3 regions of the Citricoccus sp. GCM10030269 genome follow, and region 1 is predicted to be linked to each of the others. Evidence: riboswitches for the same ligand, from Rfam matches in the RefSeq annotation. Region 1 holds a riboswitch; each other region holds the start of a gene.

Region 1 (3,262 bases):
GCGGTGTACACCACGATGTTGGCCACCAGGGAGATCAGCAGCACGACGGGAATCAGCCATCGCAGGGTCCGCAGGTAGACCGGATAGAGTTCCGGACCGATCAGGTAGTTCGGCGTGTTGCGGTATTTCGCGGCCAACTGGGAGGGATCTCCCAATTCTTCCAGGACCTCCCGTTCAGCGCCGGCACCCGTACCGGTGGCCAGACGTTCGTCCAACATGTCCGAGATCAGTGCCGAGAGTTCGCGCTGGATGTCAGCGCGCTGGCCCTCGGGCAGGTGCGAGACCACCTGGTCGATGTATCGAGCGGTCAGGGAGCTCATCAGGAGGGTTCCTTCCAGAGTGCGGCCATGCTGGCCGAGAGTCGTGTCCATTCATCCCGAAGCTCGTCGGCCATGGTGGCTCCGTCCTCGGTGAGGCTGTAGTACTTGCGCGGACGGGATTCGTCCGTGTTCCACTCCGCCTTCAGCAACCCCTGCCCTTCCAGGCGGCGCAGCAGGGGATAGAGGGTGTTGGCTTCGGCGTCCAGCCCGACCGCGGCGAGGTACTCCAGCAGCGCGTAGCCATAACGGGGTGTCCGGCAGGCCACCAGGCACGCCACCACGAGGGTGCCGCGCCGCAGCTCCTGCCGATGCGTCGCGAGAGAGGACGCCAGTTCTTCGTTCATGACCCACACGTTAGTGTGTTGCACACACTATTGCAACAGGCTGGGGTGTCGTGCCGCGAAAGCAATACTTCTGCAGCGGTTGGTGTTAACCCCGGCATGACCCCTCCGACCCCACCGAACGCACCAGCTTCAGTGACCCCTCCGAGCCCACTGGGCCAGTCGCGCCCGACCGTGTCCATCCTCGACCGCGCCAACTCCCTGACCGAGGCCACCGAGCCCGAGGTGCTCGAAGGGGTCATCGCGCGGGCCCAGCGCGCGGAACGACTCGGCTATCACCGCTTCTGGGTGGCTGAACACCATGGCGTTCCGGGCATCGCCGGTTCCACTCCCACGCTGCTGATGACGGCGATCGCGGCACGGACGGACCGCATCCGGGTCGGCTCCGGAGGGGTCATGCTGCCCAATCACCAACCGTTGGTGGTGGCCGAACAGACGGCCACTCTCGAGGCGCTGTTTCCGGGACGGATCGATCTGGGTCTGGGACGCTCCGTGGGGTTCACTCCGGCCGTGCGCCACGCCCTGCGCCGGGACAAGGACGCCGCGAAGCAATTCCCCGAGGACCTCGCCGAGCTGTTGCGATTCCTCAACGGAACGGGGCCCTTCACCGCCCGGCCGCGGAACCACGCCGCCACGCCGCTGTTCGTCCTGGCGACCGGGCAGGGACTGAGGTGGGCCGCCCAGGCGGGGCTGGCCGTCGTCGTGGGCGGGCCGACGGTGTCTCAGCGCGACGGCGTGTCTCAGCACGAGGGCGCCTCCGAGCACGAGGGGATCGCTCGTTACCGGGAGGAGTTCCGACCCTCACAGTGGTATCCCGAGCCCTACGTCATCGTCTCGGCGAATCTGGCCGTCGCGGACACTCGGGAGGCGGCTCGTGACCTGCTGCTGCCGGAAGCGTGGGCCCTGGCGCAGTCGCGCGTCATGGGCGAGTTCCGCCCGCTGGAGCCCGTGGACCACATCAAGGCACGGCTCGACGACGGCGGCCTCACCGAGCGCGCACGGCAGCGCGTCACGGACTCCCTCGCCACCTCGATCTATGGAACCGCCGAGGAGGTCAGGGCAGAGGTCGACTCACTGATGTCCTTCACCGGGGCGGACGAGCTGCTCATCACCGGCGGGATGAGCGACCTCGAAGGCCAGCGGCGCTCGGACGAGCTGATGGCCGACCTGATGAATCCGGAGGCAAAGTCGGTAGTGAAGGCGGATTCACGAATGCCCTAGACTGCCGTATCAACACGGGAGTCCGGTGAGCCGGGCTGAGAGGAAACTTCTCAAGTTTCGACCGTCGAACCTGATCTGGATCATGCCAGCGCAGGGACGTTGAGCGAAGAAATTCCCGTGCCCCGTTAATCACCACGAAGGGCGCGACCATGCAGACACCCATCCCCACCGCCATCGAGAGCACCGCTTTCGATCCCACTCCTCAGGAGTTCGGCGTCGGTGCACGATTCACCCTGTCCGTCATGTCGGACGACTACGTCCAGATCATCCTGGACGCCCTCGGCCAAGCCGATCCCACCGGTGTGGACGTCACCACCGGCGTCGTCAGCACCTACGTCTCCGGTGCCGAACAAGACGTGCTTCGCTACGTGAGCCAGGTGATCGCGGCGGCCGCCTGCACCGGGGCCCACGTCTCCGCCGCCGTGCATCTCTCCCGCGGCTGCCCTGGCGGAGTGACGTGCGAGATTCCCGACGGCGGCGCGGCCCTCGTCTCCGAGGTCCCCACCCTGGAGCCCGCGGGCGTGAGCTGCGTGGCCGACTGGGCGCTGTACCCCCTCGCCGATGCTGGCACGGCCCGCGCCGGTGGCGACCACATGCGGGACATCTACGCGGCCATCGACCATGCGCGTTCCACCGGGGTCGAGGTCGAGTCCGATCACTACGTCACGCGGTTGTCCGGCGATCTCGCCCAAGTGCTGGAGACCATCGCCGCCGGTTGGGTGTTGACCGGCCGCACGGTCCAGCACGTCACCACGCACGCGACGCTGTCCCTGAACAGCCCCAGCGCGCGCTGAGCGGGAGGAGACCAACCGTGATGTCATCAGTCCACGGGCACCCGACTGCCCGCACCCGCCCCTCCTGGGCCCTGAAGGATCTCGTCCTGCTCGTCGTGCTGGGAGTGGTCTTCGGCTTCCTGTACTGGGTCTTCGTCCAGGCCTGGACCGCACTGCGGCTGGCCATGGGACCGGCCGGAGACCTCTCCGAACATTTCCTGGCCGGCAGCTGGCTGCTGGTCGCCCCCATCGCCATCGCGATCGTCCAACGGCCGTTCGCCGGCGTCATCGCCGAGGTCCTGGCCTCCGTGATCGAGGTCGTGTTCCTCGGCTCGGCCGTGGGACCGCTGCTGTTCGTCGCCGCCGCCATCCAGGGCATCGGCAGCGAGATCCCCTTCGCGCTCACGCGCTACCGCAACTACAGCTGGCTCATCTACGCCCTGTCCGGGCTACTCGGGGCGGGACTGGTGTTCTTCTACTCGGCACTGCGTTCGGGATGGTACGGCCAGGACCTGTTCATGATCCGGTTGATCATCCAGGTGATCTCGGGCCTGGTCATCGGCGGACTCCTGGCCAAGGTCATCGTCGACGGCCTGGCCCGCACCGG
Region 2 (3,262 bases), on a different contig from region 1:
TTGGCAGTCCAGCAGAGGGAGCGACCGGGCTCTTTCGCTGTCGCCTTCCTCGATGCGCTGGACGCCATCACCACCGAGGACCTCACCGAACGGGCCCGGATCACGATGGACACCGCCAGCGCTTCCTCGGGGAGGTCGGCATGAATGCGACTATCGGTGCGGATGACCCGATCCCGATCGATCTCTCCATCTACCTCGTCACCGATTCCGACCAGGCCAACGGCGCCGGGCGGACACTCGTCGACACCGTCGCGGCCGCCGTCGCCGGTGGGGTCACCACGGTGCAGTTGCGAGAGAAAAACACCCCGGCCCGCCAGCAGGTCGACCTGCTGCAGTCACTGTCCGAGGTGCTCCCGCAACACGTGACCTTGCTGGTCAATGACCGTGTGGACGTCTACCTCGCCGCCCGGAACCGCGGCGCCCGCGTCCACGGAGTGCACGTCGGTCAAGACGATCTGCCTGTTGAGGATGTGCGGCGGCTCATCGGCCCGGACGCGGTCCTCGGGCTCAGTGCCGCCACCCCGGAACAGATCACCGCCGCTGAGGCTAGCGACGCCCGCGTGGACTACCTCGGCATCGGCGCCCTGCGCACCACCGTGTCCAAGGCCGACGCGCCAGAACCCATCGGCGCAGAACGTATCGGGCGGCTCGCCGCCTCCACCCACCTGCCCGCCGTCGCGATCGGCGGCGTGGTCCCGGACGATCTGCCGGGCCTGCGCACCGCGGGCCTGGACGGAGCCGCCGTCGTGTCCTGGATCTGCGCGGCGCAGCACCCGCGGCACGCTGCCGCAGAGCTGGCCAGGGCTTGGGAAGAGTTGACACCACGCGATGTGAGCTAGGACCTTATCTCGTCCGTTTGGCTTGGCAGGATTGGCCGTAGTTGAGGGCGCGCTGGAATTTCTCGATATTCCCTCACGGTAAGGGGCGGTTCGATGACTAGCGATTCCGTGGGCTTTCCCAGGCCGTGGGTTCTGCCCACGTGGATTGCCGGCGCGTTCCTGATCGGAGTGGCGGCTGGACTCTTGACGCACTCTGCGTGGCCCATCTCGCTACATGCCCTGACCTCATGGGGCTATGCGTTCTCCACCAGCGCGGGGCTCGGCGGCATGGCGGCGCTCGGTGCAGCCGCCATCGCCTACCGAGGAGTCACTCGTTCAGCCGACACGTCGCGCGAGACGTCGTTGGAAGCCCAGTGGTGGGAAAACGCGCGATGGTCTGTGGACCGACTTCTGTCGGTTTCTGATCTGGCAGTGGAAGTCGACAACGCGTCGACCGAGGACGAGGTAAACGACGACGATTCCAACGTCAATCTGTTGCGTGACCAAGACGCGTATGCAGCCATCATCATGTTGGAGTACTTGGGTGAGAACGCGCCGAGCGAAAAAGCGAGATTGTTCGCCTTAGATGCCCTCGGTGTAGTGCTGGGAGTACCCTCTGGGGTAGACAATGAAGAAGGCGAATCTGCCGTTGACATCGCCGACACTCAACCGAACGGGACTGCACATGGCCAAGCAGACGTCTAAGGAAGCGCTCCAGGGCCGCTATCTGCGGAACAGGCGTGCTGCTGCCCATGCCTACATTGCGATCGCCAAGAAGCAGCAGCAACCGGTCCCAGAACGCGTGTTGAAGATCGCCGGTGAATCGTCTCGCGATCCGGACGGACAGGCTACCCGCGCGAGCCGATCGGCCTCGTAGACCGGCTTCCTGCGCTACAGTTCTGACCACACCACGTGACACGGGGTGCCCCGAAAAGGGGCTGAGAGAACACCCGTCGAACCTGATCTAGTTAGAACTAGCGAAGGGATGTCGCGCTTATGACGCGCACTTTTTCTGTTGAACGCTCCATTGCCCAACGAGACCCTGCAACCGCTATCCTCCGCGTGCTGAGTATCGCCGGGACCGACCCCTCCGGCGGGGCGGGGATCCAGGCGGACCTGAAGTCCATCGCCGCGTGTGGCGGCTACGGAATGGCCGTGGTCACCGCGATGACGGCCCAGAACACCCAAGGCGTGCGGAGCATCCACGTTCCGCCGGTCGGCTTCCTCACCGAGCAACTCGACTCGGTCAGCGATGACGTGGCCATCGATGCCGTGAAGATCGGGATGCTGGCCAGCCGAGAGATCATCCTGGCCGTCACCGACTGGCTGGATCGAGTGCGCCCACCCATCGTGGTGCTGGACCCGGTCATGGTCGCCACCAGCGGTGACCGGCTGCTGGACAAGGACGCCGAGGAGGCGGTCCGGGATCTGCTGGGCCGGGCCGACCTGGTCACTCCGAACATCCCCGAGCTGGGCGTGCTGCTCGGTGAAGAGCCGGCCACCACGTGGGAAGCGACCCTCGAGCAGGCGCAGCGGCTCTCGTCCCAGCACGGTGTGTTGGTGCTGGCCAAGGGCGGCCATCTGGAGGGCACCGAGTCCCGGGATGCACTGGTGGACAGCCGAGCCGGTACTGGTGCTGGCGCTACGGTCGAGTTCAGCGCAGCGCGGGTGCAGACGGACAACACCCACGGCACCGGCTGCTCATTCTCCTCCGCACTGGCCACCCTGCGCCCGCAGTACGACGACTGGGAGCTCGCCGCCCGGCAGGCCAAACAGTGGCTGACCGAGGCCATTGCCGCGGCAGACCAGCTCGACGTCGGCCAGGGCCACGGACCCATCCATCACTTCGCCGGACTCTGGGACCGTGGGCTCACCCCGGTGGCGACCGACGCGAAGACGATCGCCCGCCAGTGGTGGAACGAGATCGCGCAGGTGCGGGCCGCCGTCGACCGTTGCGCCTTTGTCCGTGGCCTGGCCGAGGGAACCCTGGACCGGGACACCTTCACCTGGTACCTGGGCCAGGACGCGCTGTACCTACTGGACTATTCGCGGGCACTCGCCGCGGCCAGCGCCCTGGCCCCCACACCGGCGGAGCAGGCCTTCTGGGCGCAGGGAGCCAACGGGGCGATCGTGGCCGAGCTCGAACTGCACGGCAGCTGGCTCGGTGAGGCGCTGACCGAGGCAGAACCCAGCCCGACGACGACGGCGTACGTCAACCACCTACTGGCCACGGCCGCACGTGGAGACTACGGGGTGCTGATCGCCGCGGTACTGCCGTGCTACTGGATCTACATGGACGTCGGCACCCGGCTGGTGGATCACGCCGTGCCGGAGAACCCCTTCGCCGACTGGTTACGGACCTACGGGGATCCGGCGTTCAACGCGGCGACGGAGGAGGCCATCCGGCTGGTCAGCTCGTACGCGGCGTCGGCCGACCCGAAGAC
Region 3 (3,262 bases), on a different contig from region 1:
CGGCCAGCGAACCCAGCGGCGAATCCGCCAGCGCACCGGCCGGCGGAGCGGAAGGCGGGCGGCCATGAGTCTCAATCAGCATGACCCTCGCCGGCATGACACCAGCCAGCACGACTCCAGCCAGCACCACTCCGCCGCGCAGCCCGACCAGGGTGCACCCGAAGAACGTGCCCAGTGGTGGAGCCAATGGGTGATCCTGTTGGGGTTGACGCTCACGTGGGGCGCACTGTGGCAGGACTTCTCTCCAGGGGTCCTGGTGGCCGGCGTCGGGGTTTCGCTTCTGGTGTTGTGGTTCTATCGGCTGCCGAAGGTGAGCTTCTCGGACCGGATCAACCTCTGGTACGTCCTGGTCTTCACGGTCCGGTTCCTGTGGCATGTGGTGACCGCGTCGGTCTCGGTGGCGCGGGACGCCATTGTTCGTGGTCCGGGGATCGTCAACGCGGTGGTGGCCGTGCGGCTGCGCAGCCACGATGACCTCATCGTCACCCTCACCGGTCACGCCCTGGCGTTGGTCCCCGGTTCGCTGGTGATCGATGTGGACCGGCCGACGTCGACCCTGTTCCTGCACTGCCTCAACATGGAGAGCATGGAGGAGGTCGAGCTGTTCCGAGCCCGGGCGCTTGAAACGGAGGCCGCTGTCATCCGTGCCATTGGCACCAAAGCCGATCTGGCGCTGGTCAAGGACAGCGAAGCGGCCGGTTCGGATGCGACCAGCTCAGACCCAGCCACCTCAGACCCGGCCGGCTCAGAAGGACCAGAAGGGGAGGCGCGCTGATGACCATGCTCGAGATCGCCGGGATCGTCTGCATCGTGCTGCTCGGCCTGGGCGCGTTGGCCGCGATCTACCGGATCGTCCGGGGGCCGTCCATCCTGGACCGGGCCATCGCCACGGACGTGCTGCTGATCACCGTGTCTTCGGCGCTCTGCGTGGACATGGCCGTCAACCACCACACGGACCACGTGATGTTCGTGGTGGCGGCCTCGGTGATCGGATTCATCGGATCCGTGACGATCTCCCGGTTCGTGGCGGAGTCACGGAAGGAGCCGAGCGAACATGGGTGATGTGCTGAACGGCCTGCCGGAGTGGCCGGTGATCGCCGACGGCCTCGCTGCGGTCCTGCTGGTCCTCGGGTCCCTGTTGTCCACGGTGGCGGGCATCGGTCTGTTCCGGTTCCCCGACCAATTGTCCCGGATGCATGCCGGCACCAAGCCCCAGGTGCTGGGACTGCTACTCGTGCTGACGGCGGTGGCCCTGGCGTGGCGGGCGTGGGTGTGGATCCCCGTCCTGCTGCTGGCGTGGGTGCTGCAGATGCTCACCGCACCGGTGTCCGCACACTTGGTGGGCCGAGCCGGTTACCGCACCAAACACCTCAGGCCGGAGTACCTGTACGTGGACGAGCTGGCCGACGTGGTCGCGCGTCAGGACGACGAGGGTAAGCCCGTCAGTTCAGCCGATGAGCGCACGGTGCCCACCCCGGACCCGACCGATTCCTCGGACCGGGACTGACTCTCAGACCTCGCCGGTGCCGATCTTGGCCTTCTTGGCCTGCGAGCGAGCGGCCATGGCCTTGCTGGCCTTCTTCGCGCCGCGCTGCGAGGTCACGCGGATCAGTGCCGTGATGCCGGCAGAGATGGTGGCGAAGGTGATGGCGCCCCACATGTTGTTCTCGGTGTCGTCGACGTCCTTGGGGGCGTCGTGCCCGGTGGCCTTGCGCCAGGTGTAGTCAACGATCTTGGTGCCGACATAGCCACCGATGAGGGTGATCGCGGTACTGATGATGCGTTCCGTGAGCTTGTTCATGGGGGTGTCCTCCCGGCTGGGCTGTGTGGTCGCGTCCAGCCTATCCGCTCGGTGGGTTGATCGCTTCTGTGGTGCATTATGCTGGACGGACACTGTGAACGACAGGGGAGCACCTCCGGGTGCTGAGAGTGCGCGCAGCGCAGACCCTCGAACCTGCACCGGCTAGCACCGGCGAAGGAAGTCGAGTTCTCTGATGAAACTTCAGAACACCGTCCACCGGTCCGGTTCACCGGAAACCGTGGAAACCGCGGAGTCCGTTTCATCCCCCTCCTTGGAACCTTGAGGAGGACAACATGGTCTCATCCCAGACCAATCACCAACACACCACTCCCGACGCCGGCCGCTCGCCGGAGGCCGGAAGCTCACCCACCGCGGGCGGTACGTCCGATCCGGGACGGCCAACGGCGCACAACACGGCGACCAGCACGGGGGCCACCACGGGGACCACCACCGCTCAGAATCGCCGCACGTGGCGCGTCGTGGACATCGTGGTGGCCGCGGTGATCGCCGTGGCCTCCGGGGTGATCTTCTGGGCCTGGAATCTGGCCTACGCGGGCCTCAGCCCGGCCTTCGCGGCGTTCCCGCCGTCGTCGGGACTCGTGGCGGGGTTGTGGCTGTTCCCCGCCGTGCTCGGCGGGCTCATCATCCGCCGGCCCGGAGCGGCCCTGTTTACCGAACTCGTCGCCGCCACCGTCTCGGCCCTGCTGGGTTCCCAGTTCGGGCTCACCGTGCTGGCCTCCGGACTGGTCCAGGGACTCGGCGCCGAGCTGATCCTGCTGCTGTTCCTCTACCGCCGATTCACGCTGCCGGTGGCCCTGCTCGCCGGATTGCTCACCGGTCTGTTCGGCGGGATCAACGACGCCTTCATCTTCAACTGGTTCCCCGAGTACACGATGGACTGGAAGCTGATCTACGTGGCTCTGGTCGGGGTGTCCGGGCTCTTGATCGCCGGTCTGCTCTCGTGGCTGGCCACCCGCGGGCTGGCCGCCACCGGCGCGCTGTCCGCCTTGGCGTCCCGCCGTGCGCATCAGGAGTCGGTGGCCTGACCATTGGCCAAGGCTGGACCAGGGGCTGAATCTCGGGCCCGACCGGGGACTGGCCCGGGTGCTGGTCCGGGGGCCGTTTCCGGTGCTGGATCCGGGACGGTGTCCGGGGCGACCGTCCGCGCCGAGGGCTGGGGTTGGCGGCACGCTGGTCGGTCCGCCGCCGCCGTCGCCGGTCTGGATCTGACGGTGCCGGCGGGCCAGAAGGTGCTGCTGGCCGGTCCCTCCGGTGCGGGCAAGTCGACGCTGTTGTACGCGCTCGCCGGGGTTCTGGACCCTGCCGACGAGTCTGAGGAGACCGGCCGGCTCCTCGTCAACGGTGTGTCGTCCCGGGAGCAGCGTGGACATGCCGGGCTGGTGCAGCAGGACCCGGAGACGCAGGTGATTCTCTCCCGGGTGGGGGACGACGTGGCGTTCG

What was found. Region 1 has a riboswitch for thiamine pyrophosphate ahead of ACFQQD_RS04620 (YkoF family thiamine/hydroxymethylpyrimidine-binding protein). Riboswitches for the same ligand answer to the same signal wherever they lie in the genome.
Region 2: it holds a riboswitch for thiamine pyrophosphate, as region 1 does, so the genes downstream of both, ACFQQD_RS13265 (bifunctional hydroxymethylpyrimidine kinase/phosphomethylpyrimidine kinase) here and ACFQQD_RS04620 (YkoF family thiamine/hydroxymethylpyrimidine-binding protein) in region 1, are expected to answer to the same signal.
Region 3: it holds a riboswitch for thiamine pyrophosphate, as region 1 does, so the genes downstream of both, ACFQQD_RS13875 (ECF transporter S component) here and ACFQQD_RS04620 (YkoF family thiamine/hydroxymethylpyrimidine-binding protein) in region 1, are expected to answer to the same signal.

Annotation. Positions count from the first base shown of each region.
Region 1 covers NZ_JBHTCV010000002.1:328,139-331,400, reverse strand. Annotated here, with positions in the region: gene ACFQQD_RS04635 (hypothetical protein) at 1-320, opposite strand, end outside; gene ACFQQD_RS04630 (PadR family transcriptional regulator) at 320-664, opposite strand; gene ACFQQD_RS04625 (MsnO8 family LLM class oxidoreductase) at 836-1,882, shown strand; TPP riboswitch at 1,887-1,997, shown strand; gene ACFQQD_RS04620 (YkoF family thiamine/hydroxymethylpyrimidine-binding protein) at 2,032-2,676, shown strand; gene ACFQQD_RS04615 (ECF transporter S component) at 2,697-3,262, shown strand, end outside.
Region 2 covers NZ_JBHTCV010000006.1:49,130-52,391, reverse strand. Annotated here, with positions in the region: gene thiM (hydroxyethylthiazole kinase) at 1-144, shown strand, start outside; gene thiE (thiamine phosphate synthase) at 141-839, shown strand; gene ACFQQD_RS13270 (hypothetical protein) at 933-1,523, shown strand; TPP riboswitch at 1,727-1,821, shown strand; gene ACFQQD_RS13265 (bifunctional hydroxymethylpyrimidine kinase/phosphomethylpyrimidine kinase) at 1,815-3,262, shown strand, end outside.
Region 3 covers NZ_JBHTCV010000006.1:184,389-187,650, forward strand. Annotated here, with positions in the region: gene ACFQQD_RS13850 (Na+/H+ antiporter subunit D) at 1-68, shown strand, start outside; gene ACFQQD_RS13855 (Na+/H+ antiporter subunit E) at 65-775, shown strand; gene ACFQQD_RS13860 (monovalent cation/H+ antiporter complex subunit F) at 781-1,062, shown strand; gene mnhG (monovalent cation/H(+) antiporter subunit G) at 1,055-1,507, shown strand; gene ACFQQD_RS13870 (DUF4235 domain-containing protein) at 1,511-1,801, opposite strand; TPP riboswitch at 1,895-1,998, shown strand; gene ACFQQD_RS13875 (ECF transporter S component) at 2,095-2,847, shown strand; gene ACFQQD_RS13880 (ABC transporter ATP-binding protein) at 2,947-3,262, shown strand, end outside.